4 regions of the Thalassolituus hydrocarboniclasticus genome follow, and region 2 is predicted to be linked to each of the others. Evidence: predicted binding sites of a transcription regulator. Region 2 holds the regulator's gene; each other region holds the start of a gene.
The links. Region 2 encodes sigma-54, which starts transcription at its own class of promoters, with help from an activator protein. Its sites were predicted from a motif close to TGGCACNNNNNTTGCTNT; they were not measured.

Region 1: a site for sigma-54 is predicted at 1,973-1,990, ahead of flgB (flagellar basal body rod protein FlgB). Genes of this name have one in related genera too.
Region 3: a site for sigma-54 is predicted at 3,119-3,136, ahead of atzF (allophanate hydrolase). Genes of this name have one in related genera too.
Region 4: a site for sigma-54 is predicted at 1,335-1,352, ahead of HUF19_RS01015 (amine dehydrogenase large subunit). Genes of this name have one in related genera too.

Annotation. Positions count from the first base shown of each region.
Region 1 is NZ_CP054475.1:2,903,489-2,907,346, forward strand. Features, by position in the region: gene HUF19_RS12985 (flagellar hook-basal body complex protein) at 1-262, opposite strand, end outside; gene HUF19_RS12990 (flagellar hook assembly protein FlgD) at 290-1,081, opposite strand; gene flgC (flagellar basal body rod protein FlgC) at 1,092-1,538, opposite strand; gene flgB (flagellar basal body rod protein FlgB) at 1,541-1,939, opposite strand; gene HUF19_RS13005 (CheR family methyltransferase) at 2,106-2,942, opposite strand; gene HUF19_RS13010 (chemotaxis protein CheV) at 2,991-3,858, opposite strand, start outside.
Region 2 is NZ_CP054475.1:626,147-630,004, reverse strand. Features, by position in the region: gene lptC (LPS export ABC transporter periplasmic protein LptC) at 1-250, shown strand, start outside; gene lptA (lipopolysaccharide transport periplasmic protein LptA) at 237-815, shown strand; gene lptB (LPS export ABC transporter ATP-binding protein) at 818-1,543, shown strand; gene HUF19_RS02645 (RNA polymerase factor sigma-54) at 1,672-3,171, shown strand; gene hpf (ribosome hibernation-promoting factor, HPF/YfiA family) at 3,202-3,504, shown strand; gene ptsN (PTS IIA-like nitrogen regulatory protein PtsN) at 3,508-3,858, shown strand, end outside.
Region 3 is NZ_CP054475.1:157,598-161,455, reverse strand. Features, by position in the region: gene urtA (urea ABC transporter substrate-binding protein) at 1-190, opposite strand, end outside; gene HUF19_RS00720 (GntR family transcriptional regulator) at 488-1,216, opposite strand; gene atzF (allophanate hydrolase) at 1,219-3,081, opposite strand; gene HUF19_RS00710 (putative bifunctional diguanylate cyclase/phosphodiesterase) at 3,360-3,858, opposite strand, start outside.
Region 4 is NZ_CP054475.1:220,490-224,347, forward strand. Features, by position in the region: gene HUF19_RS01000 (histidine triad nucleotide-binding protein) at 1-259, opposite strand, end outside; gene HUF19_RS01005 (phosphoribosyl-ATP diphosphatase) at 293-625, opposite strand; gene hisI (phosphoribosyl-AMP cyclohydrolase) at 653-1,033, opposite strand; gene HUF19_RS01015 (amine dehydrogenase large subunit) at 1,386-2,585, shown strand; gene HUF19_RS01020 (MauE/DoxX family redox-associated membrane protein) at 2,578-3,123, shown strand; gene mauD (methylamine dehydrogenase accessory protein MauD) at 3,133-3,720, shown strand; gene HUF19_RS01030 (methylamine dehydrogenase light chain) at 3,797-3,858, shown strand, end outside.

The sequences.
Region 1 (3,858 bases), 1.8 Mb from region 2:
CATTGCCGTCGATAGCCATATCCAGCGCACTCTCTGTGCCACTGATATTCCCCTGACTGAATTGCTGGCGGACGTTATCCACCATAACACCGCTGCCGACCGGCTTAATGCCGGTGCCCAGCAGGGTGGTGGTGTACACGTCGGAAAATTCCGCCCGTGATTGTTTAAAGCCGGTGGTACTGGCGTTGGCAATGTTATTACCTGTTACCTCAAGGTCGGTCGAGGCAGCCCGAATACCACTTAAACCAATATTAAAAGCCATAATCTAGTCTCCGTTGCCCGTTCCGAACTACTCATCCAGAATCTGTTTAATCTGATCCAGCGAGGCACTGCGACCGCCCGCCAGATTCAGAATGACCGTTCCACTGCCGCTCATGGTGACGCTGTCGACCCGTGAGCTCATCTGCATTCCCAACTCTTCTGATTTACCGCCCATGGTGCCGGTAACCTTGAATACGTATTCACCGGCCGGATACGGCACAGGAATCTTGTCGCCGTTAGCATCCAGTACCAGCTCGCCTTCTTCGTCTTTGTAATATTCCTGACGATTCAGCTTATCGATGTCGAGATCGATGATTTCGCCATCGACCATCATATTCAGACCATCCCAACGTACTGACATCGAGCCTGCAGGGCGGTTGCCCAGCGGAATCTGCTCCAGCAGCACGCCATTTTCATCTTCAATACTCAGCTGCAGGTTACTGGCGCTTTCCGGAACATCGGTGTAACCACTGACCACGCCACCGCTGAGCAGCAGGCCGGTTTCATTACCTTCAACAATGACCGACTGACCAACCAGGCTGGATGCCTGCAATGCAGACGCCGAGTTAAAACGCGACATCATGCTTTCACTGGTGGTATTGAGCTTGTCGATCCCCTCCACCGTGGAAAACTGCGCCAGCTGCGCCACGAAGGCCTGGTTATCGGTCGGCTCCAGCGGGTTCTGATTGTTCAGCTGTGCAACCATCAGCTCCAGAAACGCATCACGACCCAGTTCATTCTCTTTCGGCTCTGCGGTATTGCTGGGCTTGCGGTACTGATCCAGCGCAGCAGTGTTATTACCGACTTCATTAATTGCCATAACCTGCTCCTTACTGTCCCAGACTCAACGTACGCTGCAGCATCTGCTTTGCGGTCTTCAGCACTTCGACATTCATCTGATAGCTGCGTGATGAAGACATCATGTCAGTCATTTCTTCAACGATGTTCACGTTCGGGTAATACACATAGCCATCCTCATTCGCCATCGGATGATCCGGCTGAAAACGCTGCTGCAGCGGCGCATCTTTCTCCACAATTCCCATCACCTGAACACCAGCGCCGGTACCGTCTTCGATGCTCTGAAACTCATTATTGGCATTCACTTCCATAAAGGTTTTATGCATTACCGCAAACCAGGGCTTACGTGCACGGTAGGTTTCATCGACCGAGCTGGATGCACTTTCCGCATTGGCGATATTACTGGCGGTGGTGTTAATCCGGATCGACTGAGCATTCATGCCGGAACCGGCGATATCAAATACGTTGGATAACGACATAATTATTCTCCCCGGATCGCGCCTTTCATGCCTTTGAACTTGCCACTGAGAAATTCAAAGCTGGCGTTGTAGTTCATGCTGTTACGGCCATACAGCGCCTGTTCCATCTGCGAATCGACGGTGTTGCCATCAATCGAAGGCTGAATCGGATTGCGGTACAGCAGCTCATCATCGCGCTGAGTATGGCCACTGAGATGACCGGAGTGAGTACGCTCCAGCGCCACGCTGTTGCGGGAATTAACTTCTCCGGCCAGTACGGCCTGAAAATTGATATCACGTGCCTTGAATCCCGGCGTATCAGAGTTGGCCAGATTATTTGCCAGAATTTCTGCCCGCGCCGCGCGCAGCTGCAGAGCAGAAGGATGAACGCCGAGGGCGTTGGTGAAATTGATAGAGGCCATAATCTGATTCTCTTACGTGACTATGACTGGAAGATAGCAACCCCTGTGCCAAAAAAAATAATCCTTATTTTTCAGTACGTTAGAAATAAAAAGCCGCCCTTTAAGGCGGCAATGGAGCGGCAATTTAACGGCAACGGCAAACCTTTACCGACCGGCGGCAAGCAGCTTATGCGCCTCCGGTCTTCTTCGCCCGGTACACAATCCCCGGATGGCATTGCACCATTTCGAAGTAATCACTCAGGTTATTCATTGCCTCAGACGCACCGAGCATCAGATAACCGCCCGGATTCAGGCTGCCGTGCATACGCTTCAGAATGTCGTGCTTCAGATCAGCAGAAAAATAGATCAGCACGTTACGGCAAAAGATAATGTCGAATTTGCCCAGCAGCGCAAAGCTCTGCTGCAGATTCTGGGCACGAAAATCCACCCGGCTGCGCACCTGAGAATTAATGCGCCAGCGATCAGAATCAACCTCTTCAAAGTACACTTTGAGGTGCTGATCATTCATGCCACGACGGATCGCCAGTTGCTGATACACCCCTTCTTTAGCCGCTGCCAGCGAGCTGGGGGAAATATCGGTGGCGACAATGCGCTCGCCGGTCATCAGCTGACCCGGGTTCTTCTTTCTGAATTCTTCGATCTCAATACTGAGTGAATAGGGCTCCTGGCCGGTCGAACAGGCCGCCGACCAGATTTTCAGCGGACGCCGCTGCTGTGCCAGCTCAGGCAACAGCTTCTCACGAAAAATCCGGTAAGGGTGTTCGTCACGGAACCACAGGGTTTCGTTGGTGGTCATCGCATCGATAACACTTTCCTGCAGACTGCGGTTGCGCTCCATGGCAACCAGCAGGTCTGAAATACTGGCCACCGACTCCCGCTCCATCATGCGCCGCAGACGACTGGTCACCAGGTACTCTTTACCTTCGCCCAGCATGATACCGCTGCTTTTTTCCAACATCTGACGGAAGCGGTTATATTCATCCACTGACATTTCTTTGGTCATATTCTCATCCACATAGCCCATAGCCTGTTTAATGTGCTTAAACAGGTCCTAACTGGCTGCATTCACTTGTCGCACAACCCGTTCCGCAAGAATGTCCGGATCAAACTTGGCAATAAAATCGTTCGCCCCGACTTTCTCAACCATCGCTTTATTGAAAACACCACTCAGGGATGAATGGAGAACAATAAAAAAATCTGCCATACGGCTGTCGCCACGAACCCGCGTGGTCAGGGTGTAGCCATCCATCTCCGGCATCTCAATGTCGGAAATCATCATCATATAATGATCACTCACCCGCTCACCGTTTTCGGCAATGGCATGCAGGTGCTCCCAAGCCTCACGTCCGTCATTCAGTGCAACCACCTCAACACCGACATTTTCCAGACAACGGCTTACCTGCTTACGGGCAATTTTAGAGTCATCAACAATCAGCACTTTTTTGGCCTTGGCCCTGGCATGAACATCCTCGCTGATCACCCCTTCACTGATCTGTTCATTAACCGGCGAGACTTCCGCCAGAATTTTTTCCACATCAATGATTTCGACCAGCTGCTTGTCCACTTCGGTAACCGCCGTCAGGTAATGCTCACGACCGGTTCCCTTTGGTGGCGGATGAATATCACCCCAGTTCATATTGATGATGCGTTCCACACCAGCCACCAGAAAGCCCTGAGTCTTGAGGTTGTATTCGGTAATGATGACGAAAGCATTTTTCAGATCCTGCAACGGCTCATTCCCCGTTGCCATGCTCATATCCATGATCGGAATTGTGCCCGAGCGGATATGTGCCACACCACGAACGACCGGATTACTGCCCGGCAGAATCGTCAGCTTCGGACATTGCAGAACCTCTTTAACCTTAAAGACGTTGATGCCGTAGACCTGCCGTCCATTGACGCGAAACAGCAGCAATTCC
Region 2 (3,858 bases):
CGAACATTCGCTGCGCCTGATTGGCGATGTAAAAATCCGGCCGCTCAATCCTGCTGATGCTGCTGACGACCTGCTGATCGAAACCAGCACGCTCACCTATCACAGCCGCCAGCAACTGGCCGAAACCGATCAGCCGGTAACCATTACCAGCGCACAGGCACGCATCAATGCAACCGGTATGACACTGGATATCGCGCGCCAGCGCATGGAATTCAAATCACAGGTGGATACCCGCTATGTTCCGCAATAATTACCACTTTCTGGCCGGCCTGCTGTTACTGTGCTGCACGTCGGTTACGAGCGCGTTACCCGATGACTGGCAGCAGGAAATGACCATTCTTTCTGACCACGCCGAGCTGGACCGTAAAGCCGGAGTGGTCATTTATCAGGGCAACGTCGTGCTTACTCAGGGAACGATGCGTATTGAATCGGAGCGCCTGCTGATTATCCGCTCCGGCAATGCGCTGGAAAAAGCCATTGCCGAAGGAACAGCGAAGCAACCCGCACGCTATCAGCAACAGATCAATCCCGGTAAACCACTGACCAAAGCCCACGGTCAGCGCATTGATTACTTTGCCCAGCTGCGGGAAATCACCATTCAGGGCAATGCCCGGCTGGAACAGGACGGCAACCTGTTCAGTGGTGAGCGCATTCTCTATGACATGACCAAAGAAACCGTCAGCGCCAGTGGCGGCACCAGCACCTCTGCCCAGGGCGGCAACGAAAACGACAAACAACGGATTAAAGTTGTGATTCAGCCACAGGCTCCGGCCGAACCGGCAACCGGCACTGACAGCAAGCCAGCACAGGAATAACCATGAAAACCCTGAAAGCCGAAAATCTGGCCAAAAGTTATAACGGCCGGGAGGTGGTGAAAGACGTATCCATGTCAGTGCAAAGCGGGCAAATCGTCGGCCTGCTGGGGCCCAACGGCGCCGGCAAAACCACCTGTTTCTACATGATTGTGAACCTGGTACAGGCCGACAAGGGCCGCATCAGAATTGACGACGAAGACATCAGCCATCTGCCGATGCACGGCCGGGCGCAGAAAGGCATCGGCTATCTGCCACAGGAAGCCTCCATTTTCCGCAAGCTGAGCGTAGCCGATAACATCCTCGCCATTCTCGAAACCCGCAAAGACCTCAACCGCGCACAGCGCCTGGAAAAGCTGGAAGAGCTGCTGAATGAGTTCCATATTCAGCATATCCGCAACAGCCTTGGCATGGCGCTGTCCGGTGGTGAAAGACGCCGGGTCGAGATTGCCCGCGCGCTGGCGGCTGAACCGTCCTTTATTCTGCTCGATGAACCCTTCGCCGGGGTTGACCCGATTTCTGTAGCTGACATCATGGACATCATCCGACAACTCAAGGCGCGTGGCATCGGCGTACTGATTACCGACCACAACGTACGGGAAACTCTGGCTATCTGTGAGAAAGCCTATATTGTCGGAGGGGGCCACATCATCGCCGAAGGCACCGCTGAACAGGTATTGGCCAGCGAGCAGGTGCGCAAGGTATATCTGGGCGAGGACTTCCGCCTGTGATGGCCTCTCAGGCAGCAGAGAAGCGCCTGATGATTCAGCGCAAAGGAAGATGCACAAAAGATTCCAAGGTTTACCGCTTGGCGTATAATGCACAGACTATGCCGATACTGAGTGATTACTGAACTTTTATGAAAGCGTCTCTTCAGTTAAAGATGGGTCAGCACCTGACCATGACCCCTCAGTTGCAACAAGCCATCCGCCTGCTTCAGCTGTCTACCCTCGACCTGCAGCAGGAGATTCAGGAAGCCCTCGATTCCAATCCGATGCTCGAAGTCGAAGAACACGAGCACGATGACCTGCCCGACCTGTCCCGCAACAGCGATCACGACACCAGCACCAGCCACGAAGTCAGCAGTCAGGACGACAGCCATAACGACACCCCAGAGCTGGACGAACAGTGGTCACAGGAACAGCTACCCGACGACCTGCCGGTCGACAGTCAGTGGGAAGACACCTACCAGACCACCGCCAGCGTTGCCTCCGGCAGCAGCAGTAATGCCATCGACGACGATTTCGACTACGACTCACGTCATGCCAGCACCGAAGATCTGCAGGACCATCTGCTGTGGCAGCTTAACCTGACTCCGATGTCGGACACCGACCGCGAAATTGCCCTGATGCTGATTGATGGCGTGGATGACGACGGCTACCTGCATACCACCGTTGAAGATATTCTGGAAAGCATGGACCCCGCACTGGACGTCGAAGAAGACGAAGTGATGGCCGTGCTGCACCGCCTGCAACAGTTTGATCCCGCAGGCGCGTTCGCCCGCGACCTACGTGAATGCCTGCTGCTGCAACTGCAGCAACTGCCGGCAGAGACCCCATGGCTGAACGAAGCCAAAATGGTTATCCGCGACTATATCGAGTTGCTGGGCAGCAAAGATTACCCAACGCTGATGCGCAAAACCAAGCTGCGCGAAGATGACCTCAAAGCAGTACTGCGCCTGATCAAAGAACTCAATCCCAAGCCGGGTGCCGGTATCAGTGCCGAGCAGGCCGAGTACGTAGTGCCCGACGTACTGGTACGCAACATCCGTGACGAATGGCGGGTTGAACTGAATCCGGAAATCGCCCCCAAGCTGCGAGTGAATGCTGACTACGCCTCACTGGTCCGCCGCTCCGATAACAGCACCGATAACGCTTTCCTGCGCGATCACCTGCAGGAAGCGCGCTGGTTTATCAAAAGCCTGCAAAGCCGCAATGAAACCCTGCTGAAAGTGGCCACCAAAATCGTCGAATATCAGATCGAATTCTTCGAACAGGGCGAGGAAGCGATGAAGCCGCTGGTTCTGCACGATATCGCCGAAGCCGTTGGTATGCATGAATCCACCATTTCCCGGGTAACCACCCAGAAATACATGCACACCCCGCGCGGTATCTTCGAGCTGAAGTACTTTTTCTCCAGCCATGTCAGCACCGATGGCGGTGGCGAATGTTCCTCTACCGCAATCCGTGCCATGATTAAAAAACTGATTGCCGAAGAAAATGCGCGCAAGCCGCTGAGCGACAACAAAATCGCCGCAGTGCTGGGCGAAAAAGGCATTCAGGTCGCACGGCGCACGGTGGCCAAATACCGTGAAGCCATGATGATTCCGCCTTCAAATGAACGTAAACAATTGATTTAAAAACAACAGCCAGCAACAAGGAGTCTGGACATGAAGATCAATATCAGCGGTCACCACGTTGACGTTACCGAATCTCTGCAAGTGTACGTAGACGAAAAAATGTCCAAGCTGGGACGCCACTTTGACAACATCACCAACGGCCAGGTAACCCTGACCGTTATTAAAGAGCGCATGATTGCTGAAGCCACCATTCACGTCAGTGGTGCTGACTTGCACGCCAGCGCCGAGCACGATGATATGTATGCGGCCATCGACCAGATGACAGACAAGCTCGACCGTCAGGTTCTGAAGCACAAAGAAAAACTGGTGGCGCGGCAACACGGACAAGGCTGATTAATGGACATTCGCATCGAGGATATCCTCACACCGGAACGCACCCTGATTGACGCACCGGTGTCCAGTAAGAAGAAATTACTGGAGTACCTGGCAGGTTTTATCGCTGAGCAACTCAGCGACAGCTCCGCCGACGATATTTACGAGCGATTACTCGGCCGGGAACGCCTTGGCAGCACCGGGATTGGCGAGGGTATCGCCATTCCCCACTGCCGCCTGAAGCAGTGCGACCAGGCCATGGGCGTACTGCTGCGTCTGGTGGAACCGGTGGATTACGACGCCATTGACCGTAAGCCGGTCGATCTGGTGTTTGCTCTGCTGGTTCCCGAAGAAGCCACTGAACAGCACCTGCAG
Region 3 (3,858 bases), 470 kb from region 2:
CGACCACAACAGCTTCCAGTTGCTTACCCAGCAGACCGCCTTTTTTATTCTGCTCTTCAACCATCATCAGCACGGTATCTTTCAGCGTGGTTTCAGAAATCGCCATGGTGCCGGACAACGAATGCAGAACACCGACTTTAATAGTGTCTGCTGCATTAGCGAGACTGATACCGGCGGCCAGAGTGGTCATCGCCAGAACTTTGGTCGCTTTTGTCAGCGTGTTTAATCCCAGTTTTTTCATCTTGAGTCCGTCCTTAATGTACTTTGATTTTATCCGGAGTCCGATTACTGCTGATCAGCTCCATTTATGAGTTAGCATTTCCTGTAGAGCAAAGCCTGTACCAACTTATAACTAATTGTTTTTTAAGAGTTTTCAGCCAGCAAGGTGCCGTATGCAGGAATAAACCCGCATTACTGAAAATTCACGCACCGTTATTGCTCAGCTGCTTTTAAATATTCACCGCATTGGTGCAGACCGGATAAATCATTAATCTGCTCTGATATTAATGTTGTAGCGGCTCTTGGCTGACTGAATGCGATGCAGGGTAATATGACGAACGGTATTTTTGCTGATCTCAATATGGCGGCTGAGGAAGTTCGCTGCGTCTTCTGCGTTGCCATTCAGCATTAAATTCAGAATATGAGAGTGCTCATCATAAGTCGCTGCGATTCGTCCTTCCTGGGTAAAATCCAGCCGGCGGATAATACGCAAACGTTCACATACCATACGGTGAATCGCCGCCATCTCCTGGTTGCCACTGAGCTCCAGCAGAGAAAAATGAAAGTCTTCATCCATCTCTGCCAGTAGCGTGCTGTCATTCAGTCGCTGGCTTTCCTGGCAGCACCAAAGAGTAATCAAACCGGCCAGTTGCTCTTTAATATTCATATGTCCACACAAGCGTTTTACCGCAGCCACTTCGAGCAGGGTGCGAACGTCGTATAAGTCTTCAAAATAACGGAAATCAAAGGGCCGCACCTGCCAGCCACTGCGGAAATGCACCTGCACAAACCCATCGCGCTCCAGCCGGTACAGTGCTTCACGTACCGGAGTACGACTGGCCTGCATACGCCGGGCAATTTCGTTCTCACTGAAGCGATCACCGGGCAGCAACTGGAAATCGAAGATATCGTTTTTCAGTTGCTGATAAATGCGTTCGGCAAGGTTCAGTGGCCGTTTATTCTCACTGGCCTCAGACTTATACGACGAGCCATGCACGCTTATTTTCCCGCCTGAGATTTTAAATAAGCGATATATGCACGCCAGCCACCGAACTCACTGATATGGGTTGCACTGGCTACCGCTTCCGGTTCACAGATAAAACCTTTAACCAACCGGCCATCGGCCAGCTCGAGGGTACCGATGCCTAATGGCTGAGGAATTTCTTCAACAAAACTGCCGAAAGCAGCAACGTCCATACGCCATAATTCAACAATAATTTTATGCCCTGTTTCAGAGCCACTATTCAGCAATGCATCATTAATGCGCACCAGGCCTGGCTTGGGTGGCACTGTATTGGCAAGGGCATAAAGCTGGTATTTTTCGGCGCTCAGTGTTTGCTCCAGCAATACTGCATTACGGCTGGTGAGCTGATGATTCAGCGGCATGCCGGTTAAATGGGCGCCGACCACCGCAACCACCACCGATTCGTCATCGCGTGCGCCAAGCAATACCGGCGCTTGTGGTAAACGCAGGGCCGCCTGCCAGTGCCCAGCAAAAGTCAGTAATGCATTCTCACTGAAGGCTGGTGCAATAACCGTAATACCGAAAGGCAGCCCATCGCTGCGTAAATCAGCCGGTAAAGCGATGGCACATAAATCGGCCAGATTAACAAAATTGGTATAAGTACCCAGTTGGCTGTTGACCTTAACCGGCTCGGCCTCCACCTCAGCAAGGGTCGGAAAGCAGGGTGCTGTAGGAACAAACAGTGCATCAAAGTCCTGAAATAACTGCTGAATTTCCCGCAGCAGTTCCATACGCCGGTACTCAGCATTAAAGGCCTGAACCGCTGTACCGCTGTTACCACCGGCAATAATACTTTTCACCACCGGATTAATGCCGGGTAAATCCTGCCGGATAAATTCGCCCACGGCAGCATAACGCTCAGCCACCCAGGGGCCCTGATACAACAGGGCAGCCAGTTCAGATAACGGCGAAAAATCGATGGTGATTAATTCAAAGCCAAGGCTTTCAGCGTTTGCCAAAGCCGCCGTGAATGCAGCCTGCTGTACGTCATCACCAAACCATGGCATCCCGGCCGGTACTGCCAGCCGGCGGATGGTTTTTAATGGCGGGTTGCCCACTGGGCGGGAATACGCATCCTGCGCATCAAACTGTGCGGCCAATGCAAAAATGCGCTCGGCATCGAGGGTGTTTAACGCAAAAACAGAAACACAATCCAGACTGCGGCAGGCCGGTACAACACCCTGGGTACTGAGCACTCCCTTACTGGCTTTCAACCCGACGATATGATTAAAGCCTGCCGGAATACGACCGGAGCCTGCCGTGTCGGTCCCCAATGAAAAAGGCACATAACCGCGCGCAACCGCAACGGCTGAACCAGAGCTGGAACCACCGCTGATATATTCTTCATTAAATGGATTGGCTACCGCACCATAAGGTGAGCGGGTGCCCACCAGCCCGGTCGCAAACTGATCGAGATTGGTTTTGCCTAATACAATGGCACCGGCGTTACGCAACAGGCGCACCACGGTTGCATCTGCCTGCGGCTCATAGGCAAATTCCGGACAGGCTGCGGTTGTCGCAAATCCGGCGACGTCGATATTGTCTTTAACCGCAAATGGAACGCCGTATAACGGCAGTGCCTGCATATCACCATCGGCGGCATCCAGTAATTGCTGCAGCTGAATTAACTGCGCGCCCAGTTGTTGCTCGCTGGCCAGCTCAATCCAGACGCTGCCTTTTTTTAACACGCCGTTGCAGCTTTCCTGCTGATGCACTTCTGCCCGTAATGCATTCAGTAATTCGCTGGCATTACCGCCATTGCGATAAGCCTTTGCCCAATCGTTCAGGCTCAGCCCGAGTAATGATTTTCCTGAGGTTTCTGATGTGATGTCGCTCATAGCACTGCCAATGTGTTCAACCTTGTATACAAGATACAGAGCGACACTCGTGCCAGTTTTTACTAGGTCGGCGTAATGCCACCCTCAAGCCACGGTATTGGCGGGTTTCCTGTAATCAGCTGCTGAAAAAATCAGAAATAAGGCAGAAAATATACGCGCTGTTTAAGCGCAGAAAAGAGAATAACGTGCATCAGAACAGGGCAACTTAATTATTACCCGCTTATTATTTTACTGCCGGAATAATGGTTCTGCTAATCACCGGGGACTGCTGAAGCCCATCACAACTCCGATGAATGCGGCAACTCCTGATGACTGTTATGAGTATTCAGCCATTCTGTCAATTCATGCTCGGGCAGTGCCTGCGACCAGAAATAGCCCTGAGCTTCATCACACCCCAGTTGTTTTAACAGACGCAGCGTTGCTTCGTCTTCCACGCCTTCGGCAACCGACTGCAACCCCAGACTGGCGGCCATCTGGATAATAGCCCTCACCAGAGGCTCATCGCGCTGGGAAACCCCCAGACCCGTTATAAAGGACTTATCAATTTTCAGCCGCGAGGCCTTAAAGCGGCGCAGATACCCCAGATTGGAATAACCGGTACCAAAATCATCGATGGCAAAAGACACACCCATTGTGTAAATGCCATCCAGCTGACGACTGATATCATCGCCTTCGCCTATTAACATCGATTCAGTTAACTCCAGCTCCAGCGCCGTTGCCGGTAAACCGGATTGACGCAGCACATGCTGAACATTCCGCTCCAGCAAACCATCGCGG
Region 4 (3,858 bases), 410 kb from region 2:
CGGTATTGGTAATGGTGCGGAAGCCAGTCAGGTTTTGTGTGCGGGCAATGGCCGGCAGGCTGAGCATTAAATGGCTCATCAGGCTGGCATCAGCGTCGCTCAGATCATTCAGGTTAACGATATGGCGCTTGGGAATGACCAGCAGGTGGGTGTCCGCTTTAGGCGCAATATCGTGAAACGCCAGCAGGTACTCATCTTCATAAACGACATTGGCCGGAATCTTTCCGGCGACAATCTGGCAAAACAGACAGTCCGGCATACTCAATCTCTCAGTTCTCTGGTCTGTACCGGTTTACTTGGGCGTACGTGACGCCTTTTCTTCCAGGCCGGACATATTAAAACGCCGTGCCAGTTCGTTAACCACGGCTTCCGGGCGCTCGCCCAGTTTGGCCAGTGCCACCAGGGTGTGGAACCACAGGTCGGCGGTCTCGTAGATAACATCGCTGTTATCGCCACTGGTTTCGGCGTCTTTGGCGGCCAGAATGGTTTCGGTGGCTTCTTCGCCGACCTTCTCCAGAATCTTGTTCAGGCCCTTGTGATACAGGCTGGCCACATAGGATGAATCGGCGGCCGCGCTCTTACGTTCTTCAAGGATATCGCCGAGGGCGGAAAGTATATCGCTCATAGCTGTTTCAGTTTCGTTAAGTAGCAATCAATAAATGTCTTTCGGATCTTTCAGCACCGGATCAACGCTGACCCATTCGCCGTCCTGATAGACCCGGTAGAAGCAGCTTTCGCGGCCGGTATGACAGGCGATACCGCCAATCTGTTCCACCTGCAGGGTGATAACGTCGGCATCACAGTCGAGGCGCACTTCATGCAGCTGCTGCACATGGCCGGAAGATTCGCCTTTACGCCACAGCTGCTGGCGCGAGCGGGAATAATAGATGGCGCGGTTTTCCTGCACCGTCAGCGCCAGTGCTTCCCGGTTCATCCAGGCCATCATCAGGATACGGCCGGTCTTGTAATCCTGCGCAATGGCCGGTACCAGACCATCGGCGTCCCACTTTACGGCATCAAGCCAGTTACTCATAACATCCCCCGCGTTCAGAGGTCGCAGGATACCCCATGCCCGGGGTTTCGGGTAGGGCTTCGCCATCAGCTGAAGGGCGGCGACAAAGGCTCTGGCAGCTATCGATCCGGGCAGAAATAAGCGCAGAGAGATAAGCGCACCACAATGATGCCGCCTGCAAAATGGCCAGCCTCCTTCTGGTGCTGATAGTTTTATTGTTAATCGGATCTGGTAACAGCCGGTAACAATTCTGACTGAATTGTCAGCATTCGCCTCTTGAAGTATGCATCTGGGGTTATGTTTCAGCGTTGAGCTCAGGCATTGGCATGAGCGCTGCTCTGGCATTGCAGACTCACAACGAGAGCTGTAAACCATGACGTTAACCAAGCAAGAAAGTAAAACCAGAAACCTTTCCCGCCGCGTATTCACTCCGGCACCGCTGGCGGCCTGCATCGCAACCCTGCTGTTGTCGGCGGTTATGCCTGTGGCACAGGCAGAACCCTTTAAGCCGGAAGTTTTCACGGTCGAGAAAACCATTCAGCCCGGACCGAATGTGTTTATGAACGAAGCCGCCTGGGGGGGCGCCAGTCAGATTCACGTCTTCGCTCAGGATGACCTGCACTATAAAGGCTCGATGCCGGCGGGTATTACTTCGCAGATGAAAGTCTCGAAAGACGGCAAAACCGTCTACGTGCTGTCCGACTTTGCCAAGCGCATTACCTATGGTCCGGTAGAAAGTGTGGTGCAGGTGTACGACGTAGAAACCCTGAGCCGCAAGAAAGAAATCATCGTGCCTAATAAAGCCGTAAAAGCCATTGGTATGACCCAGCTGCTGGAATTAAGCGCCGATGAAAAACTGCTGTATGTGCAGAATGCCACACCGGCCACCTCGGTTTCGGTCATTGATATTGCTGCCCGCGAAGTGATTGCTGAAGTGCCGACCCCGGGATGTTACGGCGTTTATCCGGCACTGAAAGGCACCAGTTTCAGCACGCCCTGCGGTACTGGCCAGCTGAAAACCTTCACCCTGAAGGGAAATGAATACAGTGTTGAAGCATCGGGCAAATTATTCGATGTGGATGCCGACCCGATTTATATCCACAGCGAACGCCGTAAAAACGGTGAGCTGATCCTGACCACCTTCGGCGGTGCCCTGTACCTCGCCGATGACAGTGGCAAAACCGTAAAAATCAAAGAAAAACTGCAGGTGAATGCCGGCATCGAAGGTGACTGGGCTCCGGGTGGTTATGCCATCACGGCTTACAGCAGCACGCTGGATATGGTGTTTATGCTGATGCATTCAGGCGCTTATGACGGCAGCCATAAAAACGGCTCTGAAGAAATCTGGGCTTACAGCCTGAAGAAGAAAAAACTTATCAGTCGTTCTCCGGCACCGCATATGGTGGCGCTGAGTGTGACTGAGGGCAAAACCCCGGTGCTGTTCGGTTCCAATGAAGAAGACGAAACCATCGACAAGTACGTACTGAGCGGCGATGGCGACTTTATGTTTGAGAAGGCGGCGGCCGACGAAAAAGCCGGTTGGACCACCTCGCTGGCGGTGTCTCATGACTGAGTTACTGCCACTGGCGAGCCTCACGCTGCTGGTGTTTACCCTGCTGGTATTCCTGCGCGCGGCGCTGCACAAAGCACTGGATTTCCTCGAGTTTCAGGGCTTTGTCGCCGATTACGAATTGCTGCCGGAAGCTTTGGTTAAGCCCGCTGCTGCTGCCTTGCTGGCCCTCGAAGGCGCGCTGGTGCTGATGCTGTTATTCAGTGCCAGCCGTGCTGCCGGACTGGTGCTGGCGGCGCTGTTGCTCGGGGGATATGCCATCGCTATGGGCATCAATATCCGTCGCGGTCATACCCGCATCGAATGTGGCTGTGGCGGTACTCCGCAACTGCTGAGCAAAACCCTGCTGCTGCGCAATGCGCTGCTGATGGTCTTCGCTCTGCTGCCATTGCTCGGTTTGCCGGAAGCACTGCAGAGCGCCGAAATCGTGGTGGCCATCGCTGCTGCTGTCTTTATGTGGCTCGCCTTCCTGTTATTTGAGCAGGTGAACGCCAACCTGCTGGCCATCCGTGAAATGGCCAACTCACTGAAACGAATTTAAGAGGTCGTTATGACTGCTTTGTATTTTGCTGTCGCACTTTTATTTGTTGCCGTAATGGCACTGGCCCTCGCATTTTTTGTGCTGGCCCGCCAGATCGGCGTGTTGTTTGAACGTATCGCGCCGATGGGAGCATTGATGAATGACTCCGGGCCGAAAGTCGGTGATTTAACCCCGGCCTTTACCCTTAACAGCCTGACCGGTGGTGCTGTGCATATTGGCCGCGATAAAGAAAAAGCCATGCTGGTGTTTTTCCTGTCGCCGACCTGTCCGGTATGTAAAAAACTGCTGCCGATTCTGCGCTCGGTAAAAGCCAGTGAAAAAGACTGGCTGGATGTGGTGCTGGCTTCCGATGGTGAAGAAGAAAAACACCAGCGCTTTATTCAGCACGTCGGCCTGCAGGATTTTCCATACGTACTGTCGACCGAACTGGGGCTGGGTTACCGCGTATCGCGTCTGCCGTTTGCGGTGCTGATGGATAAGCAGGGCGTGATCCGCTCGAAAGGTCTGATCAACAGCCGCGAGCAGCTTGAGAGCCTGTTCAATGCCATGGAAATGGGTGTTGGCTCGGTACAGAGTTTTCTTGAGCAGCATTCCTGAACAAGCCACTCCTGAACAAGCAATTCCTGAGCATCACTCAGTAGGCAACGATTTTTAGGCAACAAGAGATATCACTATGAAACGATTTTTCGACAGCGTATTAACCGGCCTGGATAAAGGCACCGAAAATTTAACCCG